2 regions of the Planococcus sp. MB-3u-03 genome follow, and region 1 is predicted to be linked to the other one. Evidence: predicted binding sites of a transcription regulator. Region 1 holds the regulator's gene; the other holds the start of a gene.
What was found. Region 1 encodes Rex, which represses fermentation and respiration genes when NADH is low (regulators of the CRP and FNR family bind a similar motif). Its sites were predicted from a motif close to TTGTGAAATATTTCACAA; they were not measured.
Positions count from the first base shown of each region.

Region 1 (8,112 bases):
TTGATGATTCGCTGAATACAAACCTTGAGGCGCGCTCGGCACAAAAGCGATGCCGGTCATGTCCATGCCCAATTCCTCGTTGATCCCTTCCATATACGCCGTGCTCTGGAAAATGCTCGCATCGATCAAGCCTTCCTGCATCGCCGGATTCAACTGCATGTTCTGGGAAAAAGTTGTTGTATCCACTTTATACCCTTTCTCCTCCAAAATAGGCAAGATCCCTTCCTTGAATTGCTGCTCGTACGTCCCGACGCCAAAGCCGACACGCACTTCTTTCTTGTCTTCCTCGGAAGCTTCCCCGCTATCGCCGCATCCAGCTAATAATAGCGCACCCGAAATCCCAAACACACCAATCCAACGCTTGTTCATCTGCCATCTCTCCTTGGTCTTTTTTATTTTGAATGAGACGCTACAATTCTTGCGGCCAATAGAAAAACCCCTCTTCATAAAAAAGAAGAGAGGCTCACCGTCCGGCTCTTCTCATCTCTCAAATGCTTAACAGCACCTGCTGGATTTGGCACAGTTTCAAATTGGACATCCAATCTGTTCCGCTGCCGAAGCTTCAAAGGGCCAGTCCCTCCACTTATCTGGATAAGAAATTATGTACTCAGAATTAATGCCGAGTAAATTGATATGATTAATACAATAGCAGAGCTTGGATTTCATGGCAATAGAAAATTTAGAAATCGTACTATAAAAACACTCCTCCCTACTAAATCGGAGAGATGTGTTTCCACGTACCGCTCCTTGCTAAGATATTTTGTATGTTTCTGTGCCAGCAGGAAAATAGTGTATAATCTTCATTTAAGAACTCTCCTAATTCCAAACACTCTAATATTGAAGTTTCCAGTTTATAAAATGCTGTTTCTTTCACTTCAAGAGCCAGCACAATCTCATGAGAGTTTCATTGTTTCTGCACACTAGCTATCTATTCATTTCAATGGAGGGATTCACATGAAGTACACGGTAATTACAGGCGCCAGCTCAGGAATCGGATATGAAGCTGCACTGGCTTTTGCGACATGCGGCAAAAACCTTATTCTTGTGGCAAGAAGGGAAAACGAGCTCAATAATCTTAAAGAGAAGATTCAAAGCATGAACTCTGAGCTGGACGTCGTCATCAAACCCACCGACCTATCCGACAGCGAGCAGGTCCATGCACTATACGAAAGCCTCAAAGAATACGATATTGAAACCTTCGTCAACAACGCCGGCTTCGGAAACAGTGCTACCGTCGCTGAGCAGGATATGACTAAAACGGAAAAGATGCTGCGCGTAAATGTTGAGGCACTCACTACGCTTTCCACTCTTTATGCACGCGACTATGCGGACCAAGAAGGGGCGCAGCTCATCAACGTATCATCTGACTTAGGCTACAGACTCGTGCCAAATGCTGTTACATACGCTGCGACCAAATTTTACGTGAGCGCATTTACAGAAGGCCTTGCCCAGGAACTGCAGGATAACGGAGCTCGATTGAAAGTTAAAATACTCGCGCCATCCATGACCGAAACCGAATTCGTGAAAACTGCGCGGGAACTTGATGAATTCAGCTATAGCGACAATGTGCAGAAGTTCCATACCTCAAAAGAGATGGCACAGTTTATGCTGGAGCTTTATGATAGCGAACAGATTGTTGGCAAGGTCAATAGTGAGACCTATGAGTTTGAGTTGATGGATCCGGTTTTTCAGTATACCTCGAGGAAGTAGAATTCCCTGTCCTTAAGTTCGAGTATAGTTCAAACATCAAAAAATCCCCTTTCACATTACGTGAAAGGGGATTTTCTAGATGGGCTGATGGCTTACATCATTCCTCCCATGCCACCCATATCAGGCATTCCGCCACCTTGACCTGCTGGCTCCGGAATATCAGCCACTACAGCCTCAGTTGTCAGGAACATAGCCGCAACAGATGCTGCGTTTTGCAGTGCAGAACGCGTCACTTTCGTTGGGTCTACGATGCCTTGTTCAAGCATGTTGACCCATTCGCCTGTTGCTGCGTTGTAGCCGATTCCGACTTCTTCCGTTTTCAGGCGGTGAACGATGATCGAGCCTTCAAGGCCAGCGTTCGTTGCGATTTGGCGAACCGGCTCTTCAAGTGCACGGAGCACGATGTTGATGCCAGTCGCGACGTCGCCTTCTTGCTCTGTCGCAATTTGCGCCACTTGGTTGTAGACATTGATAAGCGCTGTACCGCCGCCTGCCACGATGCCTTCTTCAACCGCTGCGCGTGTTGCGTTCAATGCGTCTTCAATGCGCAGTTTACGCTCTTTCAATTCTGTTTCAGTTGCTGCGCCGACTTTGATCACTGCTACGCCGCCAGCAAGTTTCGCGAGGCGCTCCTGCAGTTTTTCGCGGTCGAATTCAGAAGTCGTTTCTTCCAATTGGCTACGGATTTGCGCCACGCGTGCGATGATTTTCTCGGAATCGCCATTGCCTTCAACGATTGTCGTGTTGTCTTTCGAAACGACGACTTTCGCTGCGCGTCCAAGTTGTGCGATATTTGTGGATTTCAGGTCAAGACCGAGATCTTCCGTGATCACTTCAGCGCCAGTAAGTGCAGCAATGTCTTCAAGCATCGCTTTTCTGCGATCGCCGAATCCAGGAGCTTTCACAGCTACTGCGTTGAATGTGCCGCGCAATTTGTTCACGACAAGTGTTGCCAACGCTTCGCCTTCAACATCTTCAGAGATGATGAGTAGCGGTTTGCTTTGCTGAACGACTTGCTCAAGCACCGGAAGGATTTCCTGGATATTGCCGATTTTCTTGTCAGTGACAAGGATGAACGGGTTTTCAAGAACCGCTTCCATTTTATCGGAATCCGTCACCATGTAAGGAGACTGGTAGCCGCGGTCGAATTGCATCCCTTCCACAACGTCAAGTTCCGTCGTGAAGCCGCGTGATTCTTCCAATGGGATGACGCCATCGTTGCCGACGCGCTCCATTGCTTCTGCGATCAATTTACCGACTTCCTCGTCGCCTGAAGAAATCGCCGCTACTTGCGCGATCGATTCTTTGCCTTCGATTTGCTGGGAAATAGATTGCAATCCCGTAACTGCGCTTTCCACAGCAAGTTCGATGCCGCGGCGGATGCCGACAGGGTTTGCGCCAGCTGTGACGTTCTTCAAGCCTTCGCGGATCATCGCTTGTGCTAGAACTGTCGCAGTTGTCGTACCGTCACCTGCGATATCATTTGTTTTGGAAGCAACTTCCGCCACGAGTTTTGCGCCCATGTTTTCAAACGCGTTTTCAAGCTCGATTTCTTTAGCGATCGTTACGCCATCGTTTGTAATAAGCGGCGTGCCGAATTTCTTCTCAAGCACGACATTGCGCCCTTTTGGCCCAAGCGTTACTTTGACTGCGTCCGCTAATTTATCTACACCTTGCAGCATCAAGCTGCGTGCATCTTCACTGAACTTAATTTCTTTTGCCATGATTCGGTTCCTCCTATTAAATAGAATTTATGCTTATTTAGCCGACAATCGCAAGGATGTCGTTTTCACGTAAAATTAAGTATTCTTTGCCTTCGTATTTCAATTCTGTGCCCGCATATTTCGAAAAGACGACGCGGTCTCCTTCAGTTACGTCCAGCTCTGTGCGCTGTCCATTTTCACGGATAAGCCCATTCCCTACCGCAATCACTTTGCCTTCCTGCGGTTTTTCCTGCGCAGATCCTGGCAAGACGATTCCGCTAGATGTCTTTTCTTCCTTTTCGACGAGCTCAATGATGACACGATCTCCTAATGGTCTTAACAATTGAAACACCCTCCTCAAATTAAATAGCTTCTAGTCATTTAGCACTCTCTAGTCTTGAGTGCTAACCCATAGATAAGTTTAATAAAATCTTCAGTTAATTGCAAGCAGAAACCTTATGGCGTTTTGAATTCTTTGCGCCTTTTTCCGTTAAGCCCTACAATAAAAGGAGCATGCGAAAAGAAAGGAATTTGACTACATGACCTCAACCGATAAAACCGCCTCTCCCTCGAAAGCGAAAGGGTATAAGCGCAAAAACATGCGTACGCCGCTCCTGGTCCTGCTCGTCTTCGTAGCCGTTCAGCTCATGCCGATCCTCTTTATCGGCCCGACACTCGGTTATTTCCGAGACCAAGGGCTTGACGATGCCACCGCCCGCGCTTCCACTTCCGGATGGCTGATCTTCCTGACGATGGGCATCGGCTTTTTAGTTACGATGGTTCTCATCTTGCGCGACCGCAACTTCTTCAATATTTGGAAAGGCAAAAAATCGAGCCTTCCCGCTGCAATCGGCTGGGGCGTCCTCGGTTTTCTGTTGTTGATCATCGGGCAATCAATCGCCGCCATGATCGAAATGGCAATCGGCATCGATCCGGGATCCGCCAATACCCAGACACTCGTCCGAATCGCTGAAGTGGTGCCGTACGCGATCATCGCGGTCGTCCTGTTCGGCCCCATACTCGAAGAACTGGTCTTCCGCCGAGTCGTCTTCGGCTCCTTGAACCAGACGCTGAACTTCTGGATCGCCACCGCCATCTCGGCACTCGTCTTCGCGCTCGTCCATCTCGAGTTCACGCATCTTCTGCTCTACTTCACGACCGGACTGATCCTGGCAGCCCTCTATCAGCGGACCAAGCGCATCCTCACCCCGATCATCGCGCACATCCTGCTGAACGGCTATGTCATGCTTATCCAGCTCAATATGGACAAGATCGAAACCTTCATCAAACAAATGGAAAACCTGCAATAACCCAAAAACCGCCACTTCCTTGTTGAAGTAGCGGTTTTTTCCATCTCTGTTAAGTCATAGCTGGGTTGAAATATTTGATTGGCGACAGTTCCACATCCATAATCGAGCCACAAAATTCCTTAAGGTTGGTTTAATGATATTTCCCGCTTCGAAATTCTAGTGAAGTGACTTCTTTTCAATCTCAACTCAGAGACGGAGCGAAAGGGGCCGACTCCGGGAGGATCAGCGAGACAATTGAGACCCTGCAAGCGAATACACGAAAGGCATTGAGCGGATTCGTTTGCGAAGCTCGAACATCGTGAGAGTTGAGCAGGCGTGGTTTTGCGGAGCGACGAAGCGGCTCAATGCGAGCCCTCCGGAAAGCGTGCCCCTGAAGCGCAGTCTTCTATTTCCAATACTTTTCATTCTAAAACTCTTTATACGTTCCATTCCAAACAAAAAACCTCCCGCCATCATTTCGGCGGAAGGTCTTCTGTCTGTTCTGCAATTGCCTGCTGCTGTTCTGCACGCAGGAACTTGCGATATCCAATGCGCGCAATGACCACACTGAATTCATACAATAAAATCAGCGGCAATGTCACGATCATATGGGAAATAATATCCGGCGGCGTAATGAACGCGGCGATCGTCACCAGCGCCAAATACGCATACTTCCGGTACTTCGTCATCATCATCGGCGTCAAAATACCGAGGCGCGTCAAGAACAGCATCAATACCGGCAGTTGAAAGATAAAGCCGAACGGCAAGGTAATTTGGAACAAGAATTGGAAATACTCATTAATCCCAATCGTCTCCTGGATATCCAGGTTCTCCGAAATATTGAGCATGAATCCGATGACATACGGGAACAATACCAAATAGGAAAACGCAATCCCGCCGATAAACAAGGACAAAGAAAACGGAATATACCCAAGCGTCACTTTTCGCTCACGTTCAGAGAGACCGGGGCTAATGAACGCCCAAAATTGGTACATGATTAATGGCGACGTGATGATCAATGCTAAGATCATCATGACCTGCATATATATCTTAATCGGATCGGTAATTTTAAAAGCATTCAGCGTCAGATTACGTGCCTCTTCGCTGAATTGCAAATAGCGGATCAGCGGCTCGGCGAGAAAGAATCCCGCAATGAGCGCGAACAGAAAGAAAACGACTATCAAGGCCAGCCGTTTTCTGAGTTCACCTATATGTTCAACTACCGTCATTTCATTTTGTTGGTTCATCGGACAAACATCCTATCGTGTTACTTGTGCTCGTCTTTCTTGTCTAGATCATTTTTCTTTGCTGCTTCGACTTTCTTGTCATCTTCGTCGTCATCTGCCAACCCTTTTGTGGCGTTTTTGAATTCGCGCAGGGAAGAACCGAATGCTTTGCCTAGTTCAGGCAACTTTTTCGGACCGAAAATCAGCAACGCGACAATCCCGATGATGATTAAACTTAGTGGACCTGGAGCCATATCAGACACCTCCTGTAGTATGCTTCTAGTGTACATGAAACACGGCCCGTTGGCTATTTCCAAAGGCCGTTCAAATGTGAAGGTTTTATGTTAATCATGCTTGATCTGGTAGATCAGAGTTTGCAGTTCGACCGATAAATCGATCGTCTGGACGCGGATATGTTCCGGCACGGAAATGCGTACCGGCGTAAAATTGAGAATGCCTTTAATGTCTGTCTGGGCGAGCCGGTCGGTTACTTCCTGGGCCGATCGCGACGGCACCGTCAAAATGACCACTTCAACGCCATACTGCTTAATCTTCTCTTCAATCAAATCCGGATGGTACGTATCGATGCCGCTGATCTGCTTCCCTTCATGGGGGCTATTCGTATCGAAGGCGAGGATGATTTTCGTGTTATGGTTACGGTGGAAATTGTATTTTAAGAACGCGCTGCCGAGGCTGCCGACACCGATCAAGGCGACATTCGTCGCTTCATCCTGGTCAAGCGTCTTGCGGAAAAACGCCAAGAGCTCCTGCACATCATAGCCATAGCCTTTTTTGCCGAGTGCGCCAAGATGGGAAAAATCGCGGCGGATGGTCGCTGAATCGATTTTCATCGCTTCGCTCAACTCCTGGGAGGAGATGCGTTTCTGCCCGGCGTTGGCGAAATTCTGGAGAAACCTATAGTACAAGGGCAACCGCTTCGTTGTTGCTTGCGGGATTTTCGCTGATTCGTCAAGCATGTGATCGCTTCCTTCTGAACTGTTGTCAAATCGTATCAATCTTACATGACAGGCCTTGATATGTAAAGGCTTGCGCAATTGCGAAGCACTCGCCCATCAGCTACACTTAAGAAGAATAGAGGTGACCCCAATGATCGTATTGCAAGTCAATCAAATCCATAAATCATTCGGTGCAGAGGAAATCATCTCCGGCGCCAAACTCGAAGTCCAACATCGTGACCGGGTCGCACTCGTCGGCCGCAACGGTGCCGGAAAATCCACATTGCTGAAAATCATCGCCGGGGAAATGTCTTACGACAGCGGCGATTTGATCATGCCGAAAGATTTGACGATCGGCTATTTGGAACAGCAAACCGACTTGAATTCAGACGCCACCGTATGGCAGGAAATGATGAAAATTTTCGCCCATTTCCGTGACCAGGAAACCAAGCTGCGCCAGCTTGAAGCCGCGATGGCCGACCCGGATGTTTACAACGACGCAGAGCGCAACGCCAAAGTCATGCAAGAATATGACCTCCTCCAGACCCATTTTAAAGATGCCGGGGGTTTTCAGTTCGAAGCCGATACGCGCGCTGTCCTGCACGGCATGAAGTTCTATCCGGAAGACTATGAAAAGAAAATAACTTCCCTGTCAGGCGGCCAGAAAACACGCCTCATGCTGGCGAAGCTTCTGCTCGCAAAGCCGCAGCTATTGATCCTCGATGAGCCGACCAACCATTTGGACATCGAAACGCTAAGCTGGCTCGAAAACTACTTGAAGAATTACCCTGGCGCATTGCTTATCGTCTCCCATGACCGCTATTTCCTCGACCAAGTCGTCACGCTCGTCTACGAAGTGTCGCGCAAAAAGGTCCGCAAATACACCGGCAACTACAGCCGCTATTTGAGCGAAAAAGCGAAGCAATATGAACTCGACCGCAAACATTATGAGAAAGAACAAAGCGAGAAAGCCAAGCTTGAAGACTATGTCGCTCGCAACCTGGTCCGTGCCTCAACGACTAAGATGGCACAAAGCAGACGCCGGGTGCTCGAGAAGACCGACTGGATGGAAGCTCCGGAAGGCGACGAAAAATCAGCACGTTTCGGCTTCGATATCCAAAAGCAAAGCGGCAATGACGTCTTGAACGTCCAATCGCTGGCAGTAGGCTATGGCGACCAGCCGGTGTCGAATAACATCTCGCTGAAACTTTACCGCACCGACAGCCTC
Region 1 is NZ_CP025135.1:532,111-540,222, reverse strand. It holds gene CW734_RS04050 (MetQ/NlpA family ABC transporter substrate-binding protein) at 1-369, opposite strand, end outside; SAM riboswitch class I at 478-598, opposite strand; gene CW734_RS04045 (SDR family NAD(P)-dependent oxidoreductase) at 955-1,710, shown strand; gene groL (chaperonin GroEL) at 1,803-3,434, opposite strand; gene groES (co-chaperone GroES) at 3,472-3,756, opposite strand; gene CW734_RS04030 (CPBP family intramembrane glutamic endopeptidase) at 3,953-4,723, shown strand; gene tatC (twin-arginine translocase subunit TatC) at 5,176-5,949, opposite strand; gene CW734_RS04020 (twin-arginine translocase TatA/TatE family subunit) at 5,970-6,182, opposite strand; gene CW734_RS04015 (redox-sensing transcriptional repressor Rex) at 6,273-6,905, opposite strand; gene CW734_RS04010 (ABC-F family ATP-binding cassette domain-containing protein) at 7,036-8,112, shown strand, end outside.

Region 2 (8,112 bases), 1.3 Mb from region 1:
ATCCTGATGCTTCAACGGGATATCAGCGACCGCCGGCGTGCGGAAACTTTGATTGACCTGCAGAAAGAGACGTATAAAGGCATTGAAAAGGCACATATGCTCGGTATGCTCTTACAGAACATCTGCGAAACGGCTGAATCGTTTTTCCTTGACGGTTCACGCTGTACGGTCCTATTGGTGGACGAGGCGAAACGTTTTCAGGTGGGGGCAGCAAAATCGATGCCGGATGAATTCACTGTGGGGATGCGCGGTTTAGAAGTATCAGCCGATGTTAGCCCTTGCGGAGCGGCTTATCTGCGGCAGCAGCCAGTCATTGTGGAAGATGCAGCACAGGATTCCCTTCTAAGCGGCCAGCAAGACGTTCTCGACCGGTTCGGGATCAAAGCGATTTGGTCCGTGCCGATTTTTAATGGCAAGGAAGAAGCCATCGGTACATTCGGGATTTACTTTCCGGAAGTCTATAAGCCTTCGCACAAAGATCTGGTCTTTATGGAAGAAATCGCCTCGATCGTTTCCTTGGCAGTAAAATTCTCGCGCCAACAAGAAGAGATTTTGCGTCTTGCCTATATCGATGAGGAGTCAGGGCTGCCGAACCGCCATTATTTCCGCACGGAACTGAAAGAGCTGCTAAAGGATGGAAAAGAAGGTTTTGTCGCGTTTATCTCGGCAGACGAATTCATCAAAATCAGCGATCAATACGGCCACCGGGCAGGCAATGATTTATGCCGGGAGCTTGGACGCCGTCTTGTCCTGGCAGGCGGTGCCGGGGAAAAACTGGTCGCACGCTTTTCCGATTCGCGGCTGTCGCTCTACAGCACCATTCCTTTAACGCGCGCGCCTGAATTTCTGGAGGATATTTTAAGCAGCCTGCGGGAACCGGTGTCGATCGGTGAGATGGATTTGTTTTTGACTGTCAAAGTCGGCGTGGCGATTGTCACGCCTGCCCAGCAGAACGCGGAAGAGCTGGTTCGCTGTGCTGACAGTGCTTTATCGAAAGCGAAAGAACGCATCGGCGAGGCGGTCTGCTATTTTGAAAATGAACAAGATGAAGTGATGATGCGCGACTTGCGCGTGGCCAATGCATTGACGGTGGCGCTCAAACGAAAAGAAATCAGTGTCTTCCTTCAGCCGAAAGTGGCGCTCGAAAGCCGGGACATACTCGGCTTCGAGGCACTGGCTCGCTGGAAGTCGCCGGAACTTGGCGATATTTCGCCTGCCATTTTCATTCCGGCTGCGGAGAAGAACGGCAAGATCCGCCAGCTTGAGCAGCATGTCATCGAGCAAGTCTTGTCTTGGCTGAAAAAACGCCAGGAACAGGGGCTGCAGTTGCGCCAAGTGGCGATCAATATCTCGGCGGAACATTTCTTTCATCATTCCTTCGTGCCGCATTTGGTGGATGAAACGAAAAAATTCGGCGTGGATCCGAAATGGATTCAGCTGGAGATCACCGAACGCATTGGGGTCGTCGATATCGATACGGCTGGTACGGTGTTCGACCAGCTGAAAAAATATGGCTTTGCGACTTCCATCGATGATTTCGGGACAGGCTATTCGTCCCTCAGCTATCTGCAGAAGCTGCCTGTCGAAGAAATCAAGATCGACCGTTCCTTTGTGTCCAATATGGAGGAGCATGGGACGCGTGCCGTCATCCGGACCATCATCCAATTGGCGGATAATCTAGGGCTGCGGGCAGTCGCGGAAGGCGTCGAGACAGAAGACGACCGGACGCAATTGCTTGAGATGGGCTGCACGATCGCCCAAGGCTTTTTATTCCACCGGCCGATGCCGATCGATGAAGCACATCTACTCTAACCGGGGCATTGGCCCTGGTTTTTTATTTTGCCTATGAAAGTTGACTGAATAATTCTAATGCAGGGGTGACGCTCTAAACCTTTTCATTTTCTGTTATACTGTTTAGGAAAATGTATGAAAAAGGAGAGATACACTGTGGGAAAAGTATTCGTTTTTGATCATCCGCTGATTCAGCATAAACTGACGTATATCCGCGACAAATCGACTGGAACAAAAGAATTCCGTGAATTGGTTGATGAGATTTCAACTTTGATGGCCTTTGAAATCACACGCGAGCTTCCGCTTCAGGAAATCGATGTGGAAACGCCTGTGCAAGTTGCCAAGTCGAACGTTTTAGCCGGGAAAAAATTGGGCATCGTACCGATTTTGCGTGCAGGAATTGGAATGGTTGACGGTGTCTTGAAATTGATTCCGGCGGCGAAGGTTGGCCATATCGGCTTGTACCGCGACCCGGAAACTTTGCAGCCAGTGGAATATTATTTTAAGATGCCTTCAGACGTCTCTGAACGTGAATTGATCGTCGTCGATCCAATGCTTGCGACAGGCGGCTCTGCGATTGAAGCAGTCAATTCCTTGAAAAAGCGCGGCGCGACGAAAATCAAGTTCATGTGCATCATCGCAGCTCCAGAAGGTGTGGAAGCTTTGCAAAAAGCACATCCGGATGTCGATATCTATATCGCGGCACTCGATGAGAAGCTCAACGAAAAAGGCTATATCGTGCCTGGCCTCGGCGATGCTGGAGATCGCTTGTTCGGAACAAAATAAGAAAGCGGGTTGATCAGAAGTGACGAAAAAATGGAAAGTGATGACGATTTTCGGTACACGTCCGGAAGCGATTAAAATGGCGCCTCTTGTGTTGGAATTGCAGAAGCACCCAGAAACGATCGAACCTCTTGTGACTGTCACCGCACAGCATCGCCAAATGCTTGACCAAGTGCTCGAAACATTCGGCATCACCCCCGATTTTGATTTGAACATCATGAAAGACCGCCAAACCTTGAGCGATGTAACGGTACGGGCTATGCAAGGTTTGGATGATGTGATGAAAGAAGCGAAACCGGATATCGTGCTGGTCCATGGAGATACGACGACGACATTCGCGGCAAGTTTGGCCGCTTTGTACAATCAAATTTCGATCGGGCACGTAGAAGCTGGGCTCCGGACCCACAATAAGTACTCTCCTTTCCCGGAAGAGATGAACCGTCAATTGACAGGTGTCATGGCGGACATCCATTTTGCGCCGACCGAGAAGTCTGCGCAGAATCTACGTGATGAGAATAAAAAAGAAGAAACAATCTATATTACGGGCAATACGGCGATTGATGCTTTGCAGACGACAGTGCGTGAAAATTATCATCACCCGGTGCTCGATAAAATCGGCAGTGACCGCATGATCTTATTGACCGCCCACCGCCGTGAAAACCTTGGTGAACCGATGCGCAATATGTTCCGTGCGATCAAGCGCTTGACCGAAGAGCATGAGGACATCCAAGTGGTCTATCCGGTCCACATGAATCCGGCTGTTCGCGAAGTGGCAGACGAAGTGCTTGGGCGTGACCCGCGCATCCACTTGATCGAGCCGCTCGAAGTATTGGATTTCCATAACTTCGCAGCCCAGTCTTATTTCATCCTGACTGATTCGGGCGGGGTACAAGAAGAAGCGCCGTCTCTCGGTAAGCCAGTTTTGGTGTTGCGTGATACGACGGAACGTCCGGAAGGCATCGATGCCGGCACGTTGAAACTCGCCGGTACTGACGAAGAAACGATTTACCGCCTCGGCAAAGAATTGCTGACGGATGCCTCCGCGTATGAAGCGATGTCGCAAGCATCGAACCCATATGGCGACGGAAAAGCATCACAGCGGATCGTGGAAGCTTTGCACAAGTATTTCGGCGAGTTGTAAGGAGAAGGGGGGAGAGCAGGGAGTGTTTTTGTTCAGCCACCTTCGCTTTTCTTGATGTCTAGCTCGAGCGCCTAGCTCCTTGGGTCATAAGCCGTTCCAGCATTGCGGCAAAAAGCGCCGCATTGCTGATCCGTCTTATGCCTGACGGAGCTGGGCAGGCGCTCTCGCTTTTCTTGTAACAAATTTGTCAATCATATGTCGGCGGGTTTTTGCTTGTGAAGTTTTTCACTACATGTAATTGACATGATTTTACCCCTATTGTATGCTTACAAAGGGTCTGCATGAGAGGGTTTTCATACATAATGGATGTGCTATTGAAAGCCAGATGCGACTGCTCTTTTTATGGGCGTGAATGTCAAATCATTATGAATTTCGAGGGGTTTATCATGCACCCGAAAAAAAGTCCCTTACAAGCAATGGCGATTTATTCCGTCATTCTCTCGCAACTTGTCGGGTCCGTACTAATCGGAGTCTTTACAGGGATGTGGCTTGATGAGCAATTCGGAACCGCCCCGCTCTTTTTGATCATCTGCCTGCTCGTCGGTCTTAGTGCCGGGGTTTGGGCGATGCTTCAGACCGTCCGAAAATTCGAATCAGGAGACATGTAAAAAATGGATGGACTTCAAGAGATCTATAAAAGATTGAAGAGGCTGATGTATTTCATCCTCGCCGTGTTCGTTTTAGGGTGGGGAGTCACTCCTTATCCGGAAGTGTTCGCAGGCTTGATCGTCGGATCTCTGTTCGGCATTTATAATATGTGGATCCTGGTCCGGAGAATGGAAAAATTCGACCGGGCGGTGGCAGAAGGCTCGAAAGTCCGTTCTCTCGGAACGGCATTACGGTTCGCATCAGGTGTAGCCGTTGTGGCGATCGCTATTTTGTTCGCTGAGCATATACACTTGGTCAGTGCGGTAATCGGGTTGATGATCCCTTACGGTCTCCTTTTGGCGGAGCGGATCGTTTATCACATGAAACACCATTAAAGAAAGTGGAAAGAGAGGTGAATTTATCGTGGATCATGGCGCTCCAATGCTCGAGGTGTTCGGAATCTGGTTCAACCTATCGAACGTTATGATGCTGCTTGTAGCCGCTCTTATTGTTTTCCTTATTGCGTTCTTTGCTACCCGTAACTTGAAGCTGAAGCCGACAGGCATGCAGAACTTCATGGAATGGGTCATGGACTTTGTCAAAGGAATCATTAAAAGCAATATGGACTGGCGGGATGGCGGACGATTCCATGTACTTGGAATTACGCTGATCATGTTCATCTTCGTTTCGAACATGCTCGGGCTCCCATTTGCTGTTGTCGTCAACGGAGACCTTTGGTGGAAATCACCAACAGCGGATCCAGTCGTGACAATGACATTGGCTGCAACAATCATCATCTTGAGCCATTATTATGGTATTAAGCTGAAAGGCTTGAAAGGCTACAGTTCAGACTTCCTGAAACCGATGCCGTTCTTGTTCCCGCTTAAAATCATTGAGGAATTCGCAAATACGCTGACACTCGGTCTGCGTCTTTACGGTAACATCTACGCTGGTGAGATCTTGCTTACTTTGTTGGCAGGACTTGCTTCAGCAAGTATTCTTGGATTCGCAAGCGCGATCTTGCCGATGATGGCATGGCAAGGGTTCTCGATCTTTATCGGGGCTATCCAAGCGTTCATTTTCGTTATGTTAACGATGGTTTATTTATCGCATAAAGTTAGCGAAGACCATTGAGTATAAACTGCCTTCGGGCAAAACAAAAAAAAACAATTATCCTGAGGAGGACATTTTAAAATGGGTTTATTAGCAGCAGCAATTGCAGTAGGATTAGCAGCACTAGGTGCAGGTATCGGTAACGGACTTATCGTGTCAAAAACAGTTGAAGGTATCGCTCGCCAGCCAGAAGCACGCGGCGTTCTTCAAACAACAATGTTCATCGGTGTAGCTTTGGTTGAGGCATTGCCGATCATCGCCGTAGTTATCGCGTTCATCGTAATGAACCGTTAATTTCGAAAAGCGAAAGTGCCTGTTCAGCTCTGACAGGCATAAGGCGAACCAGCGAAGCGGCGTTCTTTGCCGCACAGCTGGGTTGACTTATGTCCCGAAGAGCTAGGCACTGGAGTCTAGACATCGCGAAAAGCGGAAGAACTAGACAAAGCAATTTATTACTGAAAAGCTAAATGGCGAGAATGCTCCGGCATGTTTTTCGCCATTTATGCTTGTATGATGCATTTTGGATTTCGACAGCACATCTAACGATTTTAAGCAGTATATATAATAGTAGAAAAAGTATTTTAGGCTCTTGAAGGGAGTGAAACAATCGTGTTTTTTGATCACCTCGTACTCGGTGCAACCGGGGAGTTTTTGAATATTGGAGACATCATCGCAACATTGGTCATCTTTTTGCTCCTAATGGCCCTGTTGAAGAAATTTGCGTGGGGTCCATTGATGGGCGTTATGCAGCAACGTGAAGATCTGATCGCAAGTGAGATCGAAACTGCTGAAAAAAGCCGTCAGGAATCACAGCAAATGCTTGATGAGCAGCGCAACCTTTTGAAGGATGCCCGCAACCAGGCGCAGGAAATCGTTGAAAATGCCAAGAAACAAGGCGAAGTTTCTCGTGAGGAAATCATTACGACAGCGCGTGCTGAATCTGCTCGCATGAAAGAATCCGCAGTGGCAGAAATTGCTAACGAGCGCGAAAAAGCGATCGCAGCAGTACGTGAAGAAGTTGTGGCTCTGTCCTTGTTGGCAGCTACGAGAGTATTGGACAAGGAAATCTCTGAGGAAGACAACCGTCAGTTGATTAACGAAACGATTGCGAAGGCAGGCGAAGTGCAATGAGCCAAGTCGCTGAGCGCTACGCATCGGCATTATTCCAGGTAGCCAAAGAACACAATGTGACTTTGGAAATCGAACAGGATCTCCGTGAAGTACGTAAAGTTTTCAAGTTGACTCCTGAACTTTACCAATTGATCGTTTCACCGAAACTTTCATCTGAAAAGCGCACAAACCTCATCAACGAAGTATTTCAAGGGGTTAACACGTATGTCTTGAATACACTTCAGATGTTGGGTGAGCGCAGACGCATGAACGAAGTCAGTGATATGACACAAGCATATATCAAGCTTTCAAACGAAGAGCAGGGAATTGAGGATGCAACAGTTTATTCAACTCGTCCATTGACGGAAGAAGAAACGGCGTCTCTTTCCACGGCTTTCGCGAAAAGCATCGGCAAAAATTCTTTACGGATTGAAAACGTAATCGACCCATCATTGATCGGTGGATTGCGCCTTCAAATCGGAAACCGCATCTTTGACAGCAGCGTCAGCACGAAACTTGCCCGCCTGCAGCGTCAATTAATCGGCTAATTTATGAAATTATGAGAGGGTGAAATACATGAGCATCAAAGCTGAAGAAATCAGCAATCTGATTAAGCAACAGATTGAAAACTATCAATCAGAGATGAAAGTTGACGAAGTCGGTACAGTCATCACCATTGGTGACGGTATCGCTCGCGCTCATGGCCTCGACAACATCATGGCTGGAGAACTTGTAGAATTCTCTAATGGTGTAATGGGTATGGCACAGAACTTGGAAGCCAACAACGTTGGTATCATCATCCTTGGGCCATTCGCAGACATCAAAGAAGGCGATGAAGTACGTCGAACTGGCCGTATTATGGAAGTACCGGTAGGGCAAGAACTTATCGGGCGCGTAGTAAATCCACTAGGACAGCCGGTTGATGGTCTTGGACCGATCAACACGACTAAATCCCGTCCTATCGAAAGCCCAGCACAAGGCGTTATGGCACGTAAATCCGTGCACGAACCGCTTCAAACGGGTATTAAAGCAATCGATGCTCTTGTGCCAATCGGCCGTGGGCAGCGCGAATTGATCATCGGTGACCGCCAGACTGGTAAAACATCTGTCGCAATCGATACTATCTTGAACCAAGGCGACCAAGACATGATCTGTATTTACGTAGCAATCGGCCAAAAAGAGTCGACTGTCCGTAACGTTGTTGAGACGTTCCGCAAAAACGGTGCGCTTGATTACACGATCGTTGTTACAGCGTCTGCTTCACAACCAGCTCCACTTCTATACTTGGCTCCTTATGCCGGCATCACGATGGCTGAGGACTTCATGTTCGATGGCAAGCACGTTTTGATCGTCTATGATGATTTGACAAAACAAGCTTCCGCTTACCGTGAACTTTCACTCTTGCTTCGTCGTCCTCCGGGCCGTGAAGCTTACCCAGGTGACGTTTTCTACCTTCACTCACGCCTTCTTGAGCGCGCAGCGAAGTTGAACGAATCACTTGGATCAGGATCGATCACTGCATTGCCGTTCGTTGAAACGCAAGCAGGCGATATTTCCTCTTATATCCCAACAAACGTAATCTCGAT
Region 2 is NZ_CP025135.1:2,591,440-2,599,551, reverse strand. It holds gene CW734_RS14275 (GGDEF domain-containing protein) at 1-1,812, shown strand, start outside; gene upp (uracil phosphoribosyltransferase) at 1,948-2,577, shown strand; gene wecB (non-hydrolyzing UDP-N-acetylglucosamine 2-epimerase) at 2,597-3,715, shown strand; gene CW734_RS14260 (AtpZ/AtpI family protein) at 4,102-4,323, shown strand; gene CW734_RS14255 (ATP synthase subunit I) at 4,327-4,698, shown strand; gene atpB (F0F1 ATP synthase subunit A) at 4,727-5,437, shown strand; gene atpE (F0F1 ATP synthase subunit C) at 5,498-5,710, shown strand; gene atpF (F0F1 ATP synthase subunit B) at 6,026-6,547, shown strand; gene CW734_RS14235 (F0F1 ATP synthase subunit delta) at 6,544-7,074, shown strand; gene atpA (F0F1 ATP synthase subunit alpha) at 7,103-8,112, shown strand, end outside.
Region 2: the regulator Rex is predicted to act here: its motif matches at 3,929-3,946, upstream of CW734_RS14260 (AtpZ/AtpI family protein).